Linked DNA regions of Alkalinema sp. FACHB-956. Each later gene encodes a partner of the first gene's protein in a complex. Links are inferred from orthologs where the notes say so. Each region holds a gene or a part of one and is shown on either strand. Other genes may lie near its edges.

Region 1 (12,357 bases):
GTTTCCCCAATTCAGCCTTGAGAAAAAGCTTTGATCTACTTTGATCCACTAAGTCTCTACAAACAAAGAAGTCTCTACAAACAAGTCTCTACAAACAGACTCATCCTGAAACAATCACCCAATTGACCAGTCTGTGCGCCTCAATGGGGTCACTTTGGAAATACCTAATACCTAGGCTACCCAAAACTAATCAAGGCACAGAGACAGGGGCTAAAAGTAGCTAACTTTAGCCCACACCATCATCTCCCAAACCCGTGGCCTAGCGCAATTGGGGAGTGTTGGTTGACAGTTGAGGGAAATCCATCTCAGACCCAGGAAAATGAATTTCAATATCCTCATCTTAAGGAGTCAGAGTAGAGCATTCTATAAAATAAATCACCCTCTGACAATCCCTTGCCGTGGGTTTGTGTGGTGGATAGGCCATAGTGGGTTCTCCATCATTGGTCGTACCACAGGTGATTCTCAAAAGACGATTGATAGACAACGATTTTCAATCTTTCTCGTAATCGCTTGCATAATGTTTAGGTTTCACAATGTTTTTTTCGGTGTAGCGTTGAAGGACGTGTTGGGGCCTGGGCGATCGTTGAACGGTGTGGTAACTGGATAGTGCACGCTGGATAGCGAGGTTGAGGCTGCTGTCTTGGATGACAATGGACTCGGATCAAGCCTGCAAGCGGTTGCTGTTGTTTAAACACTTGCTGTTGTCTAAACACTTAACTGTTGTCTAGAAACCGTGCTGAGTTGTCTAGAAGCAGCGCTGGCCTAGGGCCGACGATCGTGTCAAAACGTCCACAGATGGGTGATGTTCTCAGGAAATCCAGCAGGAAACACCGTAGTCAGGAGACAGCGCGTCAAAAAGCAGCGCGTCAAAAAACAGCACATCAAAAACAACAGTCATCAACAAGCGTGGATAGGCTTTGTAAGGAGTGGGGCATGAACTTAAATCAGGGACAGTCTAGGCAAACCTTCTCCCTCAAAGGGTTGGGGACAACAATACTCGTCATCGGGCTGGGAATCGGGACAGCTTTACCAGCCTTGGCGGTTCCGCCCAAGCCCCCGAGCTTAGAACAACCGCCCTCGGCTCCTACCCCCAATGCGCCAATGCTGAGATCCCAAACGAATCCATCCTGGATACAGGGGCGGCAAATTTTGCTCAATGGTCGAACATTTAATGCTGCTTGGGGCCAATGGCAAACCTCGACAGGCAATCGCATCGCCCTTTCGGAAGGAGCATTAATGCAGCTAATCGGACTGCGTTTTCTCAGTACCGAAAATCTTGGGCAGCAGCCGATCGACTGGTTTGTAGACCCCCAGCGCCCCCCGGCTCCGCTGCCGGTGCAGCGGATTCCCCCCGTACGCTATCTGGATATCACGGCCTTGGCCAACCAGTGGGGTTGGCAAGTCCAAGCCAAGGGAGAGGTGCTCGAACTGAAAACCCCGAGTGCGGCTTTGGTCAATTTACGTCAAGGTCAGCAGCCTTGGGGGGAACGCCTCGTCGTGGATCTCGATCGCCCGACTCCCTATCAAGTGGATGCCCAAAGCCAGGAATTGTTGATTACCCTAGAGGCCAAAACCGACGCTGCGTTGATCCAACGGTTTAAGCCAACGACCACTGGGATCATTAAGTCTCTGAAACTAGAATCGATGGGCGATCGCACAACCCTGCGCCTCGGCGTGCCCATCACCCAACGGCCCTCCCTATTTACCTTAAGCAATCCTAATCGCTTAGTCATTGACATTGGAGCCTTCCCCCTCCAACCCCTTGATATTGCCTGGGGCAAGGGCTTACGGTGGCGGCAACAGGCGTTAACACTGGGGACAACGCGCTTTCCAGTCATTGCCCTGGAAATTGATCCCAAGCAAACGGGGGTTCGGCTGTTGCCCGTTCTACCCAACTTCCCCACGATCGCCGGAACGGCCAGTCTGCTGCAAACGGCACAACAGTCCCAGGTGAGTGGGGCCATCAATGGCGGATTTTTCAACCGCCTTAATCAGTTGCCGTTGGGTGCAATTCGCTTAAATGGACAGTGGCGATCGGGGCCGATTCTCAATCGCGGGGTCGTCGCTTGGACGGAGCAAGGGCAGTTTCGCTTCGATCGCTATAGCCTCAAAGAAACAGCCATTTTGGCCAATGGGCAACGCTTTCCCCTGACCTATTTCAATAGCGCCTATGTGCAGGCGGGCATTGCCCGGTACAACGCGGAATGGGGCAGTACCTACACCACGCTCTCGGATAACGAAATTCTGGTCACGGTGCAAAATAACCAGGTGACGGAACAAAAAAATGCAGGCAAGGCGGGAGAAACGGTGGCCATCCCGACGGGATCTGCCTATCTGCTGGTTTTTCGATCGAACCGGACGGCGGCAAATCAGTTTACTCCAGGCACCGCAGTACAACTCGATCGGGTGGAATCGATCCCCGGCTTGGAAGCCTACCCCCATATGGTGGGCGGCGGGCCTCTCCTGGTCAAAAACCGCCAAGTTGTTCTCGATCCCGCTGCGGAGCAGTTTAGTGTCGCGTTTGCCCAAGAGCGGGCCGCCCGCAGCGCGATCGGGCAACTGCCTGATGGCAAGATTCTGCTAGTGTCTGTCCATAACCGCGAAGGAGGGAGTGGGCCTAGCCTGGGTGAAATGGCTAGTATTATGCAACAGTTAGGAGCCGTGGATGCGCTGAATTTGGATGGAGGGAGTTCAACAACGCTGTATCTAGGAGGCCAAATTCTCGATCGTCCGCCCCGCAGTTCTGCCCGTGTCCATGAAGCGATCGGCGTTTTTCTTCAGCCTTAATTTTGAATCATTTTGGAGACAGGACTACGTTGCATCCAGTTGCAACACCACTGTAATTCCAGTGAATGCACTCAAAATGCACCAGAATTGCACCGATTTCATGGGATAGTTCAGCATTCTCCATGATTTCTCTTCCGTTGTGGATGTGAGACAACTCATGGGGATAGTCAAGTGCACAGGTGTCTCAGGGATGCTCAGGGATGTCCCACCCCGTTGAATGTTTTTATTCAAACTGATTGGACTTCCACCTCAATTGAGTCCCAATTGAGTCTCAATTCAATGAATCCCATTAAGCCCCCTTGAAGCTGATTTCCTATCCCCGTGAAGAATGGGTGAAATTCAGTGAAATTACTCACTTCGCACTAGTCGCACAGAAACGGGTTTGTTAGGGTGAAAGGGCAAAAGTTTTCGGGCTGTTCTTCGAATTCGTGAAACACTGTCGATCGGGTTCATCGCACCCTGTATGCAAATTCACACAGCCGTTCTCTTCGTGACTCGGTTCTTCGACCGCTCGTAGCTCAACGTTAGGTGACGATCCCTGGGCACAACGAAAGTTTTGAATTTTTACGGTTACAGTTTTACGAATTATTGATTCTAAGGAGTGGAATATAGTGGCTCAACCTCAAGAAATGACTCAAGTTCCCGCCCTCACGTTGTCTACTTCTAATTTGAAAGGCATCGCAGCAACTGAACTCCGTCCCTGGGGGTCGTTCACAATCCTAGAAGAGGGGCGGGGTTACAAGATTAAGCGGATTGAAGTTAAGCCGGGACATCGCCTCAGCTTGCAAATGCACCACCACCGAAGTGAGCACTGGATTGTTGTCGCAGGGACTGCGAAAGTGACCTGTGGAGAAGAGGAATTGACCCTAAGTTCGAACCAATCCACCTATGTTCCCCAATGCACACCCCACCGATTAGAAAACCCCGGTGTGATTTCTCTGGTTTTGATTGAAGTCCAAAATGGCGAATACTTGGGTGAAGACGACATTGTGCGTTTCCAGGATGACTATGCACGGGCAACGCCCGATCGCTAATTTGGTAGTTGATCATTTGACCAATTTCGGGCTACTCATCCATCCATGGTTCGATACGGCAAGCTCCCACGCTGCACGCCCCCCTGAACAATGGACAGGTAAACTATCTTAAACATCAAGAGGGAAGGACCCGGTGCGATCCTTCCCTCTTGCCGCAGAAGGAAAGCGGGTGTGGAATTTCTGGAACGGGTGTGGAATTTCTGGAACGGGTAGTGCAGCGACGGAATCCAAGCAATCTAATCCGCTTTAACTTCAAACACAATCCGCTAGAACGGTCGATCGCTGGAACAGAGAGTGCGCTTGAGGGGGCGATCGTCCATGGGGAATTGCGGCATATTAGGATGGCAACAGTAATGTTTCCCCTTCTAGTTATTCCTCGTTTAAATTCATGGTTTATCTCAGTGCAGCAGCGCTGGCAGAAGTCAAGCGTACTCGGCAGCGACAACATCCTACTGCATACTATTTGCGGATTATGACCCAGGAAGGCGGCTGTTCCGGCTGGAGCTATCGGTTAACTTGGTGCGATAGCCGCGCGTCCGATGACGTAGAACAGCAGTGCGAAGATATCACAGTCATTGTGTCGGCGGCCCAATGGCCTCATCTGGAGGGACTGAAAGTTGACTATGCTGAAGATCTGATGGGCGGTAATTTTCAGTTTGACAACCCGATCGCCACGGCGGTTTGTGGCTGTGGTTTTTCATTTTCGATCAATTCACCATCATAAAGTAGCAATTGGATCCTAGAAAGTTTACCTTTAACTTTTGAGCTTTAACAAATACACCCAAAAAGTTTGACAGGGGTCGTCAAACCTTGGTACCTTTAATATTTGTTGAAAGTTGGAACAAGCAAAAATTTACAGGCAATAAGATGCCCACAATCCAGCAACTCATTCGGGATGAGCGCAATCGCGCTCGAAAGAAAACTAAGTCCCCGGCGCTCAAGGCTTGTCCTCAACGTCGTGGTGTCTGTACTCGTGTTTACACAACAACGCCTAAGAAGCCCAACTCGGCTCTGCGGAAAGTTGCCCGTGTTCGGTTAACCTCTGGTTTTGAGGTGACCGCTTACATTCCAGGGATTGGTCATAACCTCCAAGAGCACTCCGTTGTCATGATTCGGGGTGGTCGTGTGAAAGATCTGCCTGGAGTTCGCTACCATATTATTCGTGGCACCTTGGATACTGCTGGTGTGAAAGATCGCAAGCAGGGTCGCTCCAAGTATGGTGCGAAGCGTCCTAAAGCTGCTGCTAAGTAACGCACATTTAGATGTCGTTTAGATGTCGTTCTTGTTAGGTGACGTGCTTAGGTAACGTACCTTGTTTTAGGTTTGGTCAAGAAAGTGTCTGGGGTTTCCCATGAGTTGCGGACACTTTCTTCAGTCGTACTAGTTCCAGTCACAAACTAGATGGAATTGGTCTGCTAGGTTGCCCATAAAGGATTTTGGTTTCACGAAGGGATTGATGCTGAATTCCGAAGCCATCCTTGGGTTGGGAATACCTAGCTTTTCACTGTGTCTGGGCTGATGATTTCTAGGTCGGTCTTCAGACTGTATTTCTCAACTCTGAAAGGATTCTTATGTCTCGTCGTACGGAAATCAAAAAGCGTCCGATTCCTCCCGATCCTGTCTACAATTCTCGTTTGGTAACCATGACTTCCCGTCGCATCATGCGCAGCGGTAAGAAGTCTTTGGCGAACCGCATTATCTATCAAGCCTTTGACATCATCAAAGAACGCACTGGGGCTGATCCCATGGAGGTTTTTGAGAAGGCTGTCAAGAATGCGACTCCTCTGGTGGAAGTCAAAGCTCGACGGGTGGGTGGTGCAACCTATCAAGTGCCCATGGAAGTTCGGAGCGATCGGGGAATTGCCTTGGCGTTGCGTTGGTTGATCCAGTTTTCGCGGCAACGGGCTGGGAAATCCATGGCGAGCAAATTTGCCAATGAACTGATGGATGCAGCCAACCAAACTGGTAGTGCAATCCGGAAGCGAGAAGAAACTCACCGGATGGCTGAAGCGAACAAAGCCTTCGCACACTATCGGTATTAAAACGTATAGAATCTTTACAGCGTCTTTACTGACGTTATCCCTATCCAACGATCGAGGAGGTAACCGTGGCTCGTACCGTTCCGCTCGAGAGAGTACGAAACATCGGAATTGCTGCCCATATTGACGCGGGCAAGACCACCACAACGGAACGGATTCTGTTCTATTCCGGTGTGGTTCACAAAATTGGCGAAGTACATGATGGTGCTGCCACCACTGACTGGATGGAGCAGGAGAAAGAGCGCGGTATCACCATTACTGCGGCTGCAATCAGTACCCAGTGGACTCGTCGCGATCCAGAACAACCGAATAAGCCTGCTGAAGGTGCGCTGGAACACAAGATCAACATTATTGATACTCCAGGACACGTAGACTTCACCATTGAAGTTGAACGTTCTATGCGAGTACTCGACGGTGTGATTGCAGTTTTCTGCTCCGTCGGCGGTGTACAACCCCAGTCTGAAACGGTGTGGAAGCAAGCCAACCGTTATAGCGTCCCCCGGATTGTGTTCGTTAACAAAATGGATCGGACAGGGGCTGACTTCTACAAGGTTTACGGTCAGATTAAGGATCGCTTGGGAGCCAATGCAATTCCCATGCAGATTCCGATCGGCGCTGAAGATAACTTCAAAGGGATTGTGGACTTGGTGCGCATGAAGGCGTACATCCACAAAGACGATCTTGGCAAGGAAATTGAAGTCACTGACGTTCCTGCTGACCTCAAAGATCGGGCTGAAGAGTTTCGTGTCCAGCTGATTGAAGCCGTGGCCGAAACCAGCGAAGAACTGATGGAAAAATATTTCAGCGGTGAAGAATTCTCCGTTGAAGAAATCCAAACAGCCGTTCGTAAAGGCGTGCTGGATGGCTCGATGGTTCCAATGTTCTGTGGCTCTGCCTTCAAGAATAAAGGCGTTCAGCAACTGCTCGATGCAGTGGTGGATTACATGCCCGCCCCGATCGATGTGGCCGCTATCCAAGGCACTCTGCCCGATGGTTCTGTCGCTGAGCGTCCTGCCAGTGATAATCAACCACTAGCGGCTCTAGCCTTTAAGGTGATGACGGACAAATTTGTAGGTCGTTTAACCTTTGTGCGGGTATACTCGGGTGTTCTCAGCAAAGGCAGCTACATCTACAACACCAGCAAAGGTAAAAAAGAGCGCGTCTCTCGCCTCATCGTCTTGAAAGCCGACGAGCGGATTGACGTGGACGAGCTACGGGCTGGCGACTTGGGTGCAGTCCCTGGTTTGTCTGATACCTTGACGGGTGATACGCTAGCGCCCGAAGGCGATAATATTGTTCTGGAATCTTTGTTTATTCCTGAGCCGGTTATCTCGGTAGCTGTAGAGCCTAAAACCAAGAGCGATATGGAAAAGCTTTCCAAGGCGCTTAAGGCTCTTTCTGAGGAAGACCCCACCTTCCGCGTCAGTATTGATTCTGAAACGAATCAAACCGTGATTGCAGGGATGGGTGAGCTGCACTTAGAAATTCTCGTCGATCGTATGATGCGGGAATTCAAGGTTGAAGCTAACGTTGGTGCACCTCAGGTCGCCTACCGAGAAACGATCCGCAAGCAAGTTCGTGCTGAAGGAAAGTTTGTCCGTCAGTCCGGGGGTAAAGGACAGTATGGTCACGTGGTGATCGAACTGGAACCCGGTGAAGTCGGTTGCGGTTTTGAGTTTGTCTCGAAGATTGTCGGTGGTACCGTTCCTAAGGAATATGTCGGGCCGGCGGAAAACGGGATGAAGGAAGCTTGCGAATCGGGGATTTTGGCAGGCTATCCGCTGATCGACGTTAGGGCAACCTTAGTCGATGGATCCTACCACGACGTGGACTCTTCGGAAATGGCCTTCAAGATTGCCGGTTCTATGGCAATTAAGGAAGCCGTGATGAAAGCTTCTCCGGTTCTCCTCGAGCCTGTGATGAAAGTTGAGGTCGAGGCACCGGAAGAATACCTGGGTACAGTGATGGGGAACCTGATTTCCCGTCGCGGTCAAATTGAAGCCCAGGGTGTGGAACGGGGTACTGCAAAAGTGGTTACCAAGGTTCCACTGGCTGAGATGTTTGGGTATGCGACAGACATCCGGTCTATGACGCAAGGTCGAGGTACCTTTACAATGGAATTCAGCAACTACGAGGAAGTGCCTCGGAACGTGGCTGAGGCCATCATTGCGAAGAACAAAGGGAACGCATAATTTGCAAGAGGAACTGTAGAAAATGGCACGCGAAAAGTTTACACGGACTAAACCCCACGTCAACATTGGTACCATCGGTCACGTTGACCATGGTAAAACCACCCTGACCGCAGCAATCACCTCGACCTTGGCTGCTCTGGGTCAAGCTGCTGCTAAAAAGTATGATGAAATCGACGCAGCCCCTGAAGAAAAGGCTCGTGGTATCACCATCAACACAGCTCACGTAGAGTACGAGACTGCAAGTCGGCACTATGCTCACGTGGATTGTCCCGGTCACGCAGACTACGTGAAAAACATGATCACGGGTGCTGCTCAGATGGACGGTGCTATTCTGGTTTGCTCGGCAGCAGATGGCCCCATGCCCCAAACCCGTGAGCACATCCTGTTGGCTCGTCAGGTGGGTGTACCTCGTCTGGTCGTGTTCCTTAACAAGAAGGACATGGTGGATGATGATGAACTGCTGGAACTGGTAGAGCTGGAAGTTCGCGAACTGCTCAGCTCCTACGATTTCCCCGGTGATGACATTCCCATCACCGCTGGTTCTGCCCTGAAGGCCCTAGAGCAAATGCAGGCTAACCCCAAAACCCAACGGGGCGAAAATGAGTGGGTTGATAAGATCTACGAACTGATGGATTCCGTGGATGACTACGTCCCCACCCCTGAGCGGGAAGTGGATAAACCCTTCTTGATGGCAGTGGAAGATGTGTTCTCCATCTCTGGTCGGGGGACAGTGGCTACCGGTCGGATCGAGCGGGGCATGATCAAGGTCTCCGAAGAAATCGAAATCGTCGGGATTCGTGACACTCGTAAGACCACGGTGACCGGGATTGAAATGTTCCGGAAGCAGCTGGAAGAAGGTCAGGCTGGTGACAACGCAGGTCTGTTGCTGCGCGGTATCAAGAAAGAAGATATCGAGCGTGGGATGGTATTGGCTAAGCCCGGTTCTATCACTCCTCACACCCAGTTTGAATCTGAGGTTTACATCCTCAAGAAGGAAGAAGGTGGTCGTCACACTCCGTTCTTCCCTGGCTATCGTCCTCAGTTCTATGTGCGGACAACCGACGTGACCGGTACGATCAATGCGTTCACCGCTGACGATGGTACCACTGCGGAAATGGTGATGCCTGGTGACCGGATCAAAATGACCGTGGAACTGATCAACCCGATCGCAATTGAGCAAGGGATGCGCTTTGCTATCCGTGAGGGTGGCCGTACCGTTGGTGCGGGCGTTGTGTCCAAGATCCTCAAGTAGAATGACTTAGGATTACTGGGGGAATTCATCGGTTTTCCCCCAGTAACTCCTGTGATTTATGTTTGCTAATCTTTCGTATTTTCGTCAGCGTTGACCTTAGCATTAATCACTACTTTTGTTATTTCAACGCTTGATGTCATCTGAACCTTGACAATATAGATAGGCATTTTCAATGGCAACGATTCAACAGCAAAAAATCCGGATTCGACTCAAGGCCTTCGATCGTCGCCTTCTGGATACTTCCTGCGAGAAGATTGTAGACACAGCAAATCGTACCAATGCAACGGCGATCGGCCCGATTCCCCTTCCTACCAAGCGCCGGATTTATTGCGTCCTGCGCTCTCCCCACGTAGACAAGGACTCCCGTGAGCATTTTGAAACACGCACCCACCGCCGCATCATTGATATTTATCAACCTTCGTCTAAAACGATCGATGCATTGATGAAGCTCGATCTACCAGCGGGTGTTGATATTGAAGTTAAGCTTTAATTACTAACAACATTAATTAGTTGTTTTTTAGGAGACGGCTTTTACCGGGTGAAGGTAAGAGCCGTCTCTAGTCATTGTGTATAGGTTGTTCTAGAACGTCATTTCTCTAGAATGCAATTGGCCTGCACCACAATTTGGCTGGGACATACCCTGAGTGCCTCCATCAAATACATTAAGATTGGATACATTAAGAGATACATTAAGAAAAGTAAGCAACGTCTCCTCTCCTTAGCAATTCCCATGGCTTTCTCCTCGATCGCGGTTCGTGAACTTCCTCTTTTCCCGTTGCCCGGTTTAGTTCTGTTTCCAGGCCGACCCTTGCCGCTACATATTTTTGAGTTTCGTTATCGCATTCTGATGAATACGATCCTCGAAACCGATCGGCAATTTGGGGTTTTGATGTGGGATCAGGTTAAGGGTGAGCCTGCTCTAGTTGGGTGTTGCGCAGAAATTATCCAATTTTATCGCCTGCCCGACGATCGCATGGAGATTTTGACCTTGGGGCAGCAGCGCTTTCGGGTGTTGGACTATGTGCGTGAAAAACCCTACCGCGTTGGACTGGTGGAATGGTTAGAAGATGAACCGACCCAGAAAGATTTGCGGCCCCTGACCCAAGAAGTAGATCAACTTTTGCGGGATGTGGTTCGTCTATCGGCCAAGTTGAGTGGCGAGGCGATGGATTTACCCGAGGATCTCCCGACCACCCCGATCGAACTATCCTACTGGGTTGCCAGCAATCTTCGAGGGGTTCCAGAAGAACAACAAACGTTGCTAGAGATGCAGAATACGTCAGCGCGCTTAGAGCGGGAAATTGAGATTTTGTCCTCGACCCGCAAACACTTGGCAGCAAGAACTGTTTTGAAAGATACTTTGGGCGGAGATTTTCCGAATTAATCCCAAATTCCCCAAGTAGTTCCGCACAACCCGAAGTCGTCCGAACTAGCGGAGATTTCCCGAATTCGCTCCGATTTGCTCCGAATGGGTAAAGCCTACTCATTCGGCAATTTCTGCATAGTTTTTAAGGTCATAGCTGCCAAACAGTTTGACGGTTTCAGCTTGCGCGATGAGTTCCCGCAAAGCTGCTTGTGTAATGGCTGCTCTGGCATCCGCTTCTAGATCTAGAAAAAATAAGTAGTCACCCATCGATCGCTTGCTGGGGCGAGATTCAATCCGACTCAGATTGATTTCTCTGTCAGCAAAAATTTGCAGCATTTTGAGCAAACTGCCAGGCCGATTGGCTGCAATACTAAAAGCCAGTGAAGTATAGGCTCCGCCGGGGGATTCTTCTCGGCTGAGGACTAAAAATCGAGTTTGGTTATCTGGATGGTCATTAATTGGACAGGCCAGGATAGGAAGCTGGTACAGTTCGGCAGCTCGTTGGGAGGCGATCGCCCCGATCGTTCGATCTTGGCTTAAGTTGCCCAAGGCTTCAGTCGTGGAATTGGTCGGCTGTGCCTGAGCCTGTGGTAAATGGGTTCCTAGCCATTGTTGGCATTGGGCTAAGGCTTGGGGATGGGAATAGACCGTACAAATGTCACTAATCTGCGAGGCACAGGAAATCAACGCATGGTGAATGGGAATCGTGAGTGCATGCTGAATGTGAAGTTGATCCAGCTGCCATAGCGTATCCATCGTCATCGTGACGCCGCCTTCCACGGAATTTTCCACTGGAACGATCGCCAAGTCTACTTGATTTTGGGCGACGGCTTGGAGGGTTTGGGCGATCGTGGGATAGGCAACAAGGTTCGATGCCTGAGCGCGATGCTCTAGCAGCCAAGTCTGAAAGGTCAGCGCTGCCATCTCCGCATAGGTGCCTGTGGGACCGAGGTGGCCAATAGAAACTGTCATAGGGAATGGGAAGACATCTTGAATGGGGAGAACAACGGGTCAGTCAGAACTGCCATGGAACAGTCTTTCTAGAAAGACTATTAAGACCCTTCAATGGCAAAAAGACTGCAATTTATGAAGGTAATCCAGATGGGTTACCTGACTATCCTATACTTCAGTGAAAATCCTGAGAAAGCGGTTTCATTTTCTAAAATTGAATTAAGTGCAACTTGAAAATCCGTAAACCTCCGGTTCCCTTCTTCTATTTTTGTCTATGGATACTTGCTTCGCCTCCTCACAAACGATTGATCTTCGCGTTCCCAGTCAACCTGTTCCCATTCACCACTACCTTCGCCAAGCCCAGCGGTTAGTTTATACCCTGGCTACGCCCGATCGCGTGACTCCTTTAGATGATGAGCATTACCAATTTCAGGTTGCTCCGTTGAGTTTTATGAACCTAAAGTTTCAGCCCGTAGTAGATTTGCGAGTAACGGCTACGGAACAGGGGCATGTCACGATTAGTTCATCCCGGTGTGAATTACAAGGTTTGGAATTATTCCGCGATCGCTTTAAGTTCAGTTTAGAAGGTGAACTTTACCCTGTGATGGTGCAGGGGGCAACTTATTTGAACGGCCAAGCTGATTTGATGGTGGGTGTGGATTTGCCGATGCCCTTCAAGCTCATGCCAAAATCGTTGATTGAGGCAACGGGAACTGCATTGTTAAACAGTATTCTC
Region 2 (12,461 bases), on another replicon or contig:
TGCTGAAAATTGTTTTCCAGATTACAACTTTCATTTGCTCAATGAGACCATAATGCAATTTTCGAATGCGTTAACTTCTGGCAATAGCTTCTTTCTAGCCGCAACTTCCTTCTAGCAGCAGCTTCACAGTCAATCTTTAAATCAAACGTAGCGTTCAATTTGAAACGAACCCAGATCTCAGTGTTGCTACGTTTCATCCAGTTAACTCACAAACGATCCTTGCATCCAATTGAGATCACTAGCCCACGAATGCTCGACTTCTACACCGTTGCTAGTTCCTTGCCTTCAGCTGCCTTGTCAGGTTGTGCAAAGCTCTCAGTGTCGAATGCCACTAAGAACTCGGAACCGGGTTTTGTGCTCCGCAGAACTTTTAAGTAAGCATCTGCATCGTTCCGACGGCGAAAGCGACTCACAGGGATGCGTTGTTCAGCCGAGATTTGATAGATAACCCAAGGAGTCAATTGCGCTTGGTACTTCATAAGTTCTCTCTGTGTAGGGTGGGAAAGTGAACGCAATTTTGCACGGGAAAAAAGCTGACGAAATCGCCAATCCATGGCAGCACAAGAAATCACTGTCAAAGCGACAGTATGCTGTTTGATCGAATATGGAAATCAGCGTAAGTCAGTGGAATGCAGATTGAAATGCGCAAATGAGCGAAATCAACAGACAAAACCGGGCAGAAAAGAAAGATGCCCTCTGCGAATCCATTCCCTGTCAACCCATAGAAAAATCAATCCTGCGAGAGAAATTTCAATGTTTTAACTCGCGTTGACAGAAGATTATTTTTACCATGCAGGATTTGATTAAAACGCAATATTGGGGTTTGCGCAAGGAGTATTTTCGTACCACAACCAAGTTGGCAACAATTCCAAGGTAATACCCCGGTCAAATGTCTAAAGTTTTACCAAGTTAAGTAACGGGATCGCCGATATTTCTCCGGTTATATTGAAGTTTTGTGGGGGCCTACCCAAGCATGATGGTAGTGATCGAGGTATCAATAGATACCCCGTGGGCCAAGGACTTGACCATCTCGGACAGGGGATCAGAAAAGTAGCGTCATCCCTTCTATAAAGACAAAAAAGAGAGTCTTGTGAACTCTCTTTGCCACAACCTATTCACAACGTAATTAGCCGAGCTAGATTATCCGATCGAATAAAGTGAGCTCGACTTGAAAATGGGATCTCTAAGATCTCAACATTCAACGTTCGAGCACACTCCACCAACTCAGATGGGTCGGGGATCAACAATCCATCTACTCAATTATCGATCGACTTATCGATCGACCGATCCCATGACCACATCCACACTACCCAGAATCACAAACAAGTCCGCCACTTTAGTGCCTTGCACCAACTTGGGATAGACCTGCAAGTTATTGAAGTCAGCAGCCCGGATTTTCCAGCGCCAGGGGAACATATTGTCGTCACCCATGATGAAGATGCCCATCTCCCCCCGACCCGCTTCTAGGCGCACGTAATGCTCACCCTTGGGGATTTTGAAGGTGGGGGCTACTTTCTTGGCAACGTATTGATAGTCAAAGCCTCCCCACTCGGATTTAGGGCCTTCTACCATACGCTTGGCTTCCAGGTTCTCGTAGGAGCCACCGGGCAGTCCTGCGATCGCCTGCCGAATGATTTTGAGGGATTCGCGCATTTCCTGCATCCGCACCACGTAGCGGGCATAGCAATCCCCTTCCGTTGCCCAGGCAATCTCCCAATCAAAGTCGTCGTAGCACTCGTAGTGATCGACTTTGCGCAGATCCCATTTCACACCAGAGGCCCGGAGCATGGGGCCAGAGCAGCTATAGTTAATGGCATCTTCGCGGGAGAGTACGCCTACCCCTTCCAACCGCCGCCGGAAGATGGGGTTATTGGTGATGAGGCGTTCGTATTCATCGATGACGGGCGTGAAGTAGTCGCAGAAGTCGATACACTTTTCGACCCAGCCGTAGGGGAGATCTGCCGCCAAACCACCGACCCGGAAGTAGTTATTGTTGACCATGCGGTAGCCTGTAGCGGCTTCAAACAGGTCAAGAATCATTTCCCGATCGCGCAAAGTATAAAAGAAGGGTGTCTGTGCCCCAATATCTGCCACGAATGGCCCTAACCAGAGCAGGTGATTCACCAGTCGGCATAGCTCCAGCATGATGACGCGAATGTAGCTAGCCCGCTTGGGAACGGTAATCCCTGCTAACTTTTCCACCGCGTTCACCGTCACCGCTTCGTTGAACATGCCGCCGTAGTAATCCCAACGGCTGACATAGGGCACGTACATGATGGTCGTGCGGTTTTCAGCAATCTTCTCCATGCCGCGATGGAGGTAGCCTAGGACGGGTTCGCAGTCAATAACATTTTCGCCATCGAGGGTGACCACCAACCGAAAACACCCGTGGGTGGCTGGGTGGTGTGGCCCCATGTTCACCACCATGGGTTCGGTTTTGGTTTCGATCATTGGCATGACTGAACTTCTCCCCGTGTCTCGTGAAATGCGAGTAGGATACGCAAAAGTACCCATTGCTCTATTATACGGACTGGAATCCCGAAGTATTTGCGCTGGAATACAAGATCGAAATTTGAATTTCTAAGCGGAGAAATAGGTTAGACCCAATTCTATGGCATGGGTTAGGGGGATGCTAAGGGCAGCCGACAGAGGAGGGTCGGCCGATCGGTTTCCTGCACAATCTCTACGCTGGCTTGATTCGCGGCCAGTAGTTCCTTGGCGATGAGGAGCCGTAAAGCGGGCGAAAATTGGGGGAGAAGTCTGGGATCGGAGGGGAGGGACTGGAGCTCGGGAAATTCAGGCTTGGGAGAGTTGAGCACTGCGATCGCCCCATCCCAATCCGCTGGAGATCGATCGTCTTGAAGTCGGATGCAAGCCTGTTGTCCGATGACTTGTAGATCCACATAGATTTGACCTTCCTGCATGATGGTTAAGGGAATGTCTACCAAGATGGTCAACGCTTGTTGTAGACAGGCCCGATCGCCATAGATCAAAATCGTGTCTTCTAGTTCTGGAAAATAAACACGGAGGTTACGATTTTGGGCCTGTAGGTGGGTGCAGTAGGCAATCTCTTGCAGTAGTAAATCAAGATCGATCGCTTCCGGTTTCAATGATCGAGATCCCCACTGCACCTTGGAGACATCAATGACCTCATCCAGTAGCTCGACCAATTTGAGGGCAGCGCTGTGGGCCATTGCAACATATTCCCGCTCTTCTTCAGGACTGTCGCAGAGATCCGCTTGGATCATTTGCAGACTGCTAATGAGGCCATTTAACGGCGATCGCAACTCATGGGAGGTACGCGCCAAAAAGCTAGCCTTAAATTGGGCTAGCTCGATCGCGGCCCAAGATTCTAGGGCTGTGGGTTCGGGAATTGAATTGGGATTGGATAGCAACTGAATACCTTCCGGCTGGGTAATCGATTGAGACGCGAGTGAAGGGGTGGCAGGATTGCCGAATACCGCCAGGGTTCGATCGCTCAGCCTAGACCTACACCCCCTCAATATTACCGCCAGATTCCAGCTTGCACATCTGCTCGTTAATGTCGCTGCCCCTCCCCCTCTACCCACCGACCCCTTCCCCCTTTCCCCTGGAATTTGATTTGTACACAGACCCCTAAAGGCTCAGGCGAACTTAAGTTGATGGGTCAGTTGATGGGTCTTGATGCGTCTCCCCTGGGATGCGCTTGACGAGATCGGCGTGTTCTTGCTATCTTAAGCGTAGTCGAAATGACTTCGAGTTAATACCTGTTTAAGTAATTGATTGCCTTGATGGCAGTCCGGGTTGGAGGGTCTCCATGAAAAACATCCTGCATCGTCCTTGGATTCAATCGACTTGCCAAGCCTTCAAAGAGGCGCTCGATCGCAGCAACGCCGCTGTGGAAGAAGGGCGTCGTCTGACGGGTTGGCGCTAACGTCAAATAATGCTGACAATGCTGAATTGATCGTGTGAAAGTTTATTGGGTGAAAGCAATGAAAATGGTTGCCATAGGTGGCAGTTTGCGACCTGACTCCCACAGTTATCAAGCCTTGATGCAAGCGGTCGATCGGGTGCGAGCCTTCGGCATTGAAGTCACGGTTTTAGATCTGCGGGAAATGAATTTACCGTTCTGTAACGGGGGCAAAACCTATCCCGATTATCCCGATGTCACCACATTACGGGACACGGTGAAGGCTGCCGATGGGCTAATTTTAGCCACCCCGGAGTATCACGGTAGTGTCAGCGGTGTCATGAAAAATGCCCTCGATCTGCTGAGCTTTGAAGAGCTGTCGGGCAAGGTGACGGGACTGATTAGTGTCCTGGGTGGGCAATCCAACAGCAATGCCTTGAATGATCTACGCTTGATTATGCGGTGGGTGCACGCATGGGTCATTCCGGAACAAGTCGCGATCGGTCAAGCTTGGCAAGCCTTTACGCCGGAGGGCCAACTGGTGGATGCGGCGCTAAATCAGCGGTTTGACCAATTTGTCCAAAGCTTGGTCGATCACACGCAGAAGATTCGTGGTGTCGCACCATAACCGTTTTAGGCTGCGTTAGGGTTAGGCTGCGTTAGGCTGTTCCATTTCGCTGGTCTAGATGCTTGGCCGCGGATGCCCGAGTTGTGCTCAACTCATTTCGTTTCAGTTCAACAAGTTGCAATTTCATAGCCACGGTAAAATCTATGCTCGATCGCCCCTCTTCCTGCTTTGCCTCAGAAACCCTTCAGGCCCAATTGTCGGCGTTGGCAGAGGCACCCACCTGGGACTTATCGGACTTGTATAAAGACTTTCAGGATCCGGCACTGGAAGCGGACTTACAAGCGCTCAGTCACCAAGCGAGCGATTTTCGGCAAACCTATCGCGGACGGGTTCACACCCTAACAGCAGCAGAAATTGCAACTTGTTTGGGCATCTTGGAGGCGATCGCTGAACGGACAGGATATCTCTATGCATTTCCGTCCTTGATCTTTTCGGCGGATACCCAGGATACCGAGGCAAAGCAGTACGTTGACAAGATGATGGAAGCCTATACGCAAATCCAGAACCAGTTACTCTTTTTTGATTTGGAGTTGAAAAAGCTGGATCCCACTGTCTTTGCAGCCTTAGAAGCAGCCCCGGAATTGCAACCCTACCGACATTATTTAGCGCAGATTGTTAAATATCGCCCCTACACATTGTCGGAGGAAGTCGAGCAAACCCGTAACCAAGATAGCTTGACTGGACGGGAAGCCTTTATCCAACTGCGATCGGTGCATTTAGGTGAACAAACATATACCCCTGTGACCACACCGGATGGCCGCACGGCTGATACAGAAGCAGCACTGGGGGCGTTAGCGTTCCACCCCGATCGGGAGATTCGCACCCAAGCCTATTTATCAATTCGCCAGGTGATGCAGCAACACAACTCGCTGTATGCCTACATTCTTAATACGGTGGCCCAGGATCACAAGTTGGAAAATCAGATGCGGGGCTATGCCTCCACCCTGGAAAAACAACTTCTGGCCGATGAAGTCTCAGAACCCGTGTTTCGCGCCATTATGGACGGCACCCGCGATCGGTTCGACCTTTTTCAGCGTTACTACCGCCTGAAAAACCAAGCCCTCGGCCAAAAAATCCGCACTGCCGATCTCTATGCGCCTTGGACAACAGATGACACCGCCCTACCTGCCATTTCCTACAAAGATGGCGTAGATACCCTGCTCAAAGCCTTGGAACAGTTCGATGTCAACTATGCCCGTCGCGCGGAGGAATTCTTTATCCGTAATTGGGTGGACGCGAAGGTGCGTCCTGGTAAGCGAGGTGGTGCATTCTGCTGGTACGTCCATGGCAAACACAGCTACCTGCTGCAATCCTACACGGATGACTACAATTCCCTATTTACCCTAGCCCACGAAATGGGGCATGGTTTGCATTTTGCTTGGATTGGCGATCGGCAATCCTATTTCAATAGCAATCCCCCGATGGTCTCTGCAGAGATTGCCTCGACGTTCAACGAGCTGTTGTTGTTAGATTATCTACTGAAACAGGCAGAGGGTGATAAAACGTTGACAAAAGCGTTAATTACTCGCCAATTGGAAGACCAGCTCAATCTCCTCTTCCGCCAAAGCACGATTAGTCGGTTGGAGTTGGCCGTCCACGATCGAGCCGCCCAGGGCAGTTTTAACAGTCAGTTTGTCAACGATACCTGGATGCAACTGTATGGAGAATTAGGCGGAGACGCGATCGCAATTCTGCCAGAGCACCAATACGATTGGGCCAGAATTGGCCATATCTACTTCAAACCGTTCTACTGCTATCAATACACCGCGTCGAATATTGTCAGTTTGGCCTGCTACCAGAAGTACCGCGAAATGGGCAAAGATTTCCTTCCGGGCTACCTGGAGTTACTGTCCGTAGGCGGCAGTTTGGATCAGGTGGAAGCCCTCCGCAAGTATGTCGGAGTCGATCTGGAGGACACCGCTACGATTCGGGGGGCACTCTCCTATGTGGAAACCTTGTTAGATCAACTCCAAGCCACGCTGGGATAAATTCTCTGGGTGCAACGATTCTGGGTGTAACGATTCTGGATGTAACGATTCTGGAACGGCTATCCCCGATCGCCCACGGGAATCGGTTGAATGACGGATTCCACCCCAAGAAACGATCGTACCAACGCTAAATACCCTTCCGGATCCTCCAGCATGGGGAAGTGCCCAACCTGAGGCATCATCTGATGGAGGATCCTTGGATTAAGAGCCGCGGCCTTTTGACCTAAGGTGGGCGGAATAATCCGATCGTGTTGCCCTGAAATCAGCAGGGTGGGGATAGACAGATCCGTAAAATGCTGGGGCAATGTGTCAATGGCGTGCTGACTGACCGCATCCAAGAGTGTGCCCATGGCGGCGGCTTCCGAAGCGTTGAGATAATCCTCTAAAAAAGCTTGGCGATCGCGCTTGCCAATAGGCCGATGCAAAAAGCGCTGCATCAGTAAGCGATCCATTTCAGGTAACTGATACAACCAGCGGGGCCGAAATTTGACGACCCATTGTCCAAACCGATAAAAGGCGGCAAACGCCCGTTCGTCATATTCAAAAATTCCACCACAGGTTAAGATTGCCCGATCGACCTGGATGGCGGATTGTTGGATAGCTGATTGCTGGAGAAAATACACCGCGATCGAAGTCCCCATGGAATGGGCAATCACAGTGGCCGTGTCAACCTGAAGGGCTTGCAGTAACTGCACCAGATCTTCCCCATAGGCATCTAGCGTATAGCGATCGTGGGGATTCTGCGGAGATAACTGCGATCGGGCGAAACCCCGTAAGTCGTACAGTAAACAGTCAAAATTCTGGGCTAGTGCCTGTGCCGTTGATTCCCAATAACGAGCCGAGCCGCCCCAACCATGGATAAACACTAAAACAGGGCGGTGAGTCCGTTGCTGTCCCACTGCCGTGATCCATTCGTAATAGTGCGGACAGTGGCGAATTGTAATAAACGGCATGGAGCTGCACCCTCGATCGAAAAATCCCCCGTCTTCAAGTTACCAGGAACTCAAAACGAGGGACTCATTTGTAAACTTTCTATGGCTCACTTCCCATGATGGCTTACGTCCCATGGCTCACTTCTGTTGCTGAAGCATAGTTGGGAATCTCGCCAGCAATTAAGCTTCGCCAGCAATTAAGCGGATTCGGGTTTGGGTAAGGAAGAGGGATGAACGAGTAACTCAGCGGTCGATCGTTTTTCCACCATGTCGCGGGTAATCACACAGCGCGAAACATCCTTTCGGGATGGCAACTCGTACATGATATCCAGCATCAGTTCCTCCACAATGCTGCGGAGTGCGCGCGCGCCGGTTTTGCGGCGGTTGGCTTCCTGGGCGATCGCCCGAACCGCATCCGATCGGAACTCCAACTGCACATTGTCCATTTTCATCAGCTTTTGATACTGCTTCACCAAAGCATTTTTCGGCTCCGTCAGAATCGCGGCCAGCGCATCTTCATCTAGCGGATCCAGCGTCGCCGACACGGGAATCCGTCCAATAAACTCCGGGATCATGCCAAATTTGACAATGTCGTCGGCTTCCATATTTTTCAGAACATCCGCCGTTCGCTTGTCCCGGCTTAGGCTTTCGCCCGTGGTTTGGATAAAGCCCATGGACTTTTTGCCAATCCGCTGTTCGACAATTTTCTCCAGTCCAACAAATGCGCCACCACAGATAAACAGAATATTGCTGGTGTCAATCTGGATACAGTCTTGATAGGGATGCTTCCGTCCCCCTTGGGGCGGAACGTTGGCGATCGTGCCCTCCAGCATTTTCAGCAATGCCTGCTGTACCCCTTCCCCAGAAACGTCACGGGTAATGGAAGGATTTTCACTCTTACGGGCAATTTTATCGATCTCATCGATATAGATAATGCCGCGTTGGGCTTCCTCCACATCAAGGTCTGCCACTTGTAAGAGTCGCAACAGAATGTTTTCCACATCCTCACCGACATAGCCTGCTTCCGTCAGTGTGGTAGCATCGGCGACCGCGAAGGGCACATCCAAAATTGCCGCTAAGGTCTGAGCTAAGAGCGTTTTGCCTGACCCAGTGGGGCCAATCAACAAAATATTGGACTTTTGTAGCTCTACCAAATCTTCAGTCTTACCCCCCTCAGCCTTCGACTCGGCATAACTCAGGCGCTTGTAGTGGTTATAGACAGCCACCGAGAGCACCTTCTTAGCCTCGTCCTGTCCCACGACGTGCTCATCAAGATATTTCTTGATTTCCCGGGGCTTAGGAATTTGGCCTAGGCTAATGGGAGACGTCCGGGTGCGTCGTTTTTCCGCAGGTTGATCCCGACGCGGCACGGGTTGGGGGGTAGAACCACTGTCAAACAGCTCCTCATCCAGAATCTCATTGCAGAGATCCACACACTCATCGCAAATGTAAACACCGGGGCCTGCTATGAGCTTCCGCACTTGCTCCTGGGACTTGCCACAGAAAGAGCATTTGAGATGGGAGTCATAATTTTTCGGCGGCATAGACGTTTAAACCTCGTGCAGCGATCGGTTCGAAATGGGCCTCAATACCAACGGTTAGGCAGGACAGACGCTAAAAGTTAGGAAGCGACAGCAAGAGATTCAGCCCCGACACGATCTTGGCGATAAATCACCTTATCAATCAGGCCATACTCCTGTGCTTCTTCCGCAGACATAAAGAAGTCTCGTTCCGTATCAGCAGCAATTCGCTCTAGGGACTGTCCTGTGTGGGACGCTAACAAACGATTCAAAGTATCTTTGTGATAAAGGATTTCCCGGGCCATGATTTCAATGTCTACGGCTTGCCCCTGGGCACCCCCTAGGGGCTGGTGAATCATGATTCGGGAACTCGGAAGCGACATCCGCTTACCCTTGGTTCCTCCCGACAGGAGAAACGCACCCATGCTGGCGGCTAATCCAAAACAAATGGTCGCTACATCACAGCGCACTTGCTGCATGGTATCGTAAATCCCCATGCCAGCGGTGATCGATCCACCTGGAGAGTTGATATACAGCTGAATATCTTTATCCGGATCCTCAGCTTCCAAAAAGAGCATCTGGGCAATGATAGAGTCCGCGATCGTATCGTTGACATCCGTTCCCAAAAAGATAATACGTTCCCGTAAAAGCCGAGAGTAGATATCGAAGGCGCGTTCGCCTCGTCCAGACTGCTCAACCACCATGGGAACAACCGTTGACGCCGAAATCACGTCATGACGACAAGTACTCGTAAGCCCGTAGCCGGAGGATTGAGAGATCACCATAGCGGTTTAAACCGTTGCAGTCCTTGATTTTAAGCGTTCTTGCTCACATTATGCCTTAAGTCGCCAAGGTCTGTCGGGGTTTTCCAGGGATTCATTGGCGATTTCCGAAAATCTACGGAAAGATCAAATCCGTGGGAGTTGATCTTTGCTCCAAAAGATTAAGACTGGATAGCTTTATCTCTATCCAGTCCGAGGGTTGACCTATTCTACGACTTCGGTAGCGACCTCAATGGCCTCTGAATCATCTTCAGCGGTCTCGTCGTCCTGACTTTCTAAGGTTCCTTCAGGTACTAACTCAACCGTGTTATTGGCTTCGAGCCAAGCAATGATTTGCTCCTTTAGCAAATCTTCTGATAGGACTGAGCGGAGGCGATCGGGATCAATATCCTGACCTTGTAAGGCTTCCATGGTTTCTTTGAACTTGCTGTTGAGTTCAGCCTCATCCACTTTGAGTTCTTGCTGCTTGGCCACTTCGCCGAGGGCGAGGGTGCGCTTCAGGCGATCGATGGCTTCTTCACGGGACCGCTCCTTCAGCATGGCGATCGTGTCTTCGTTGAACAGCTTCCGCACATCCATTCCCTGTTGCTGAAGCTGCATGGCGGTTTGCGTGATCATGTAATTGAGTTCCCGCTCCACCAGAGTTTCCGGCAAATCCACCTCAACTTGAGTCAGCAGGGCATTGATCAGTGCAGTTTCTTTATTCTGCTTAGTCTTGGCGTCGGCCTCTTCTTGGTAGCGAGTTTCCAGATTTTCTCGCAGGGCCGCGATCGTTTCAAATTCGTCTTCGCTCAATTCTTTGGCGAAGTCATCATCTAATTCCGGCAGTTCCCGTCCCTTGAGTTCCTTCAAGGTCATGGAAAACTTCGCGGGCCGCCCCTGCAATTCTTCGCTGAAGTAATCTTCGGGAAACTGAACTTCTACTTCTTTGGTTTCGCCGACTTTCATACCGATCAGCCCTGCAACAAAGCCGGGCACAAAGCGATCTTCTTCCATATCCAGTTGGAAGTTATCAGCTTTGCCACCGGGGACATCCACTTCTTCAGCCCCCTCCGCATCAGGAGTATAGCGACCATGGTAGTCAACCACCGCCACATCTCCCAGTTGCGCCCCCCGATCTTCCACGGGAACCAAAGTTGCCAGTTGCTTTTGATAGCCTTCCAGGGTGGTTGCAACCCGATCGGGATCCGCCTTAATTTCTTCCGCCTGTACGGTCAAGCCGGTATATTGCTTCAGGGTTACTTCGGGCTGTACGTCTACTGAGGCTTTAAAGGTCAGCGGAGTACCAGGTTCATAGCTTTCCACCAACCCTGTGAAGTCAGACTTGAGTTGGAAATTCCCCAGCGAATCAATTTTTTCCTGCTTGAGGGCATCCTTCAAAGCAGTATCAATCAAATCTTCTAAGGCCGTGGCTTTAATTCCCATAGCCCCAAACCGCTGAAGCACCACCTGCCGGGGAACCTTGCCTTTGCGGAACCCAGGGATATTGGCTTGGCGCATGAACTTTTGAATGGTCGCCTCGTAGGCTTTCTTGGTCATTTCCGCCGGGATCTCAATCTCCAAGCCAATTTGGCTGGCGGGTAGCTTTTCCTGGGTTACTTTCATCGCGTGTAAAAACTCTAGATTCACTGCTTCGCAGTAAGCTATACTAACTCATTGGTGTGCGCGATCGTTCACTTACTCTGTGGATTTTTGCGACAAATTAATTCGAAATCGATCACAAAATTTGTGCTGGGTGATCCGGAAAGTTCGATAGAATTCAGAAAACTCAATTGAATAGTAAGTATAATTACTGGCCTAGGAGCTTTTAACTTCACATTGCTGGAAGTTCAACCTATGGGTTCCTGAAGCTATGGGTTTCTGAAGCATTAGAGCAATACCTGAGCATTGGAAAAGAGCTGAGGAGAAGAACTGGCTGCACCTGAAAGAGGTATCAAGTAAGGGGCAAGAATGAATCTCGTGAGGGAGTCCTTTGGTCGTGCAATTCTTGATAATGATCCGATGCGGTCCTGTGAAACTCTCCTCGGGAGGCTTATGTTAAGGACGATCGCAAAACTTAAGGAGTATAGAGATTTCCCCTTGAGGTCAGTTGTTCAATTATTTTTTAGAGTCAGTAATTAGATTGGTAATATTCGGTAAGAAGGGCTTGGGTCAAGATTGTAATCAGTTGATTCTAGGCTCACTGGATTTTAGACTCACTGGATTTTTGAGATTCCTCACTATTTTTGAGATTAATAGTCAGGGTTTGAGATTAAAAGTTTTCCCTAGAAACGGTTCGATTGTAGGAGGTTCGGTTTGAGTCAGTCGTATCGCGTCGCCATCCTAGGCGCGACAGGTGCAGTGGGAACAGAGCTTCTGGCCCTGTTGGAGGAGCGGCAGTTTCCCATCTCGGAATTAAAATTGCTGGCATCTCCCCGCTCTGCAGGAGTGACTTTACCTTTTCAAGGTCAAAATATTTTAGTTGAAGCCGTCAATGAGGACTCCTTTAAGGGAGTTGACATTGTTCTTGCCTCTGCCGGGGCTTCCATTTCCAAAGCTTGGGTCGATCGCATTGTCGAAGCAGGCGCAGTCATGATCGACAATTCCAGTGCCTTTCGCATGGTACCCGAGATTCCTTTAGTTGTGCCGGAGGTGAATCCTGAGGCGGCTAGGAACCACAGGGGCGTGATTGCTAACCCCAACTGCACCACGATTCTCATGTCCGTGGCGATTTACCCCCTCC

The links.
Region 2: the proteins of rpsG (region 1) and tig are in contact, whole or in part, in a crystal structure (PDB 3GTY), measured with the Thermotoga maritima proteins. The link is inferred for Alkalinema sp. FACHB-956 from one-to-one orthologs. Residues at the interface, in WP_004081843.1 of Thermotoga maritima: Lys34, Lys52, Lys55, Glu59, Arg62, Gln63, Glu66, Asn67, Lys69, Val71, Arg95, Ala109, Lys110, Lys111, Gly112, Arg113, Pro114, Glu117, Glu121, Ile124, Ala125, Tyr127, Asn128, Asn129, Thr130, Gly131, Lys135, Asp139, Arg142, Met143; in WP_004081061.1 of Thermotoga maritima: Glu122, Val124, Val129, Leu130, Tyr133, Glu188, Gly259, Ile262, Tyr263, Glu266, Ser270, Glu273, Gln274, Glu277, Arg308, Gln311, Ile312, Ser315, Tyr316, Glu325, Arg329, Arg336, Leu363, Phe366, Trp367, Arg373, Leu377, Arg381, Leu384, Glu387.

The regions. Positions count from the first base shown.
Region 1 is NZ_JACJRC010000021.1:74,626-86,982, forward strand. What follows is about bases 4,301-7,127. They hold rpsG (30S ribosomal protein S7), read left to right. Parts: upstream 4,301-5,392; coding sequence 5,393-5,863; downstream 5,864-7,127. Other genes in these bases: H6G21_RS19200 (iron-sulfur cluster assembly accessory protein), read left to right, coding at 4,301-4,545; rpsL (30S ribosomal protein S12), read left to right, coding at 4,689-5,072; fusA (elongation factor G), read left to right, coding at 5,929-7,127. In the rest of the region: H6G21_RS19190 (phosphodiester glycosidase family protein), read left to right, coding at 934-2,787; H6G21_RS19195 (cupin domain-containing protein), read left to right, coding at 3,375-3,821; more of H6G21_RS19200, read left to right, coding at 4,210-4,300; more of fusA, read left to right, coding at 7,128-8,052; tuf (elongation factor Tu), read left to right, coding at 8,075-9,304; rpsJ (30S ribosomal protein S10), read left to right, coding at 9,477-9,794; H6G21_RS19230 (LON peptidase substrate-binding domain-containing protein), read left to right, coding at 10,035-10,688; pheA (prephenate dehydratase), read right to left, coding at 10,788-11,642; H6G21_RS19240 (DUF1997 domain-containing protein), read left to right, coding at 11,896-12,357.
Region 2 is NZ_JACJRC010000005.1:187,026-199,486, reverse strand. Bases 9,145-12,075 are described here. They hold tig (trigger factor), read right to left. Parts: upstream 11,345-12,075; coding sequence 9,944-11,344; downstream 9,145-9,943. Other genes in these bases: H6G21_RS08880 (aspartate-semialdehyde dehydrogenase), read left to right, coding at 12,035-12,075; clpP (ATP-dependent Clp endopeptidase proteolytic subunit ClpP), read right to left, coding at 9,145-9,742. Also shown: H6G21_RS08925 (hypothetical protein), read right to left, coding at 261-479; H6G21_RS08920 (NAD(P)H-quinone oxidoreductase subunit H), read right to left, coding at 1,273-2,457; H6G21_RS08915 (HAMP domain-containing sensor histidine kinase), read right to left, coding at 2,622-3,503; H6G21_RS08910 (NADPH-dependent FMN reductase), read left to right, coding at 3,972-4,517; H6G21_RS08905 (M3 family metallopeptidase), read left to right, coding at 4,661-6,505; H6G21_RS08900 (alpha/beta hydrolase), read right to left, coding at 6,565-7,458; ATP-dependent protease ATP-binding subunit ClpX, read right to left, coding at 7,635-8,981; more of clpP, read right to left, coding at 9,059-9,144; more of H6G21_RS08880, read left to right, coding at 12,076-12,461. UniProt on the Bacillus subtilis protein: Involved in protein export. Acts as a chaperone by maintaining the newly synthesized protein in an open conformation. Functions as a peptidyl-prolyl cis-trans isomerase.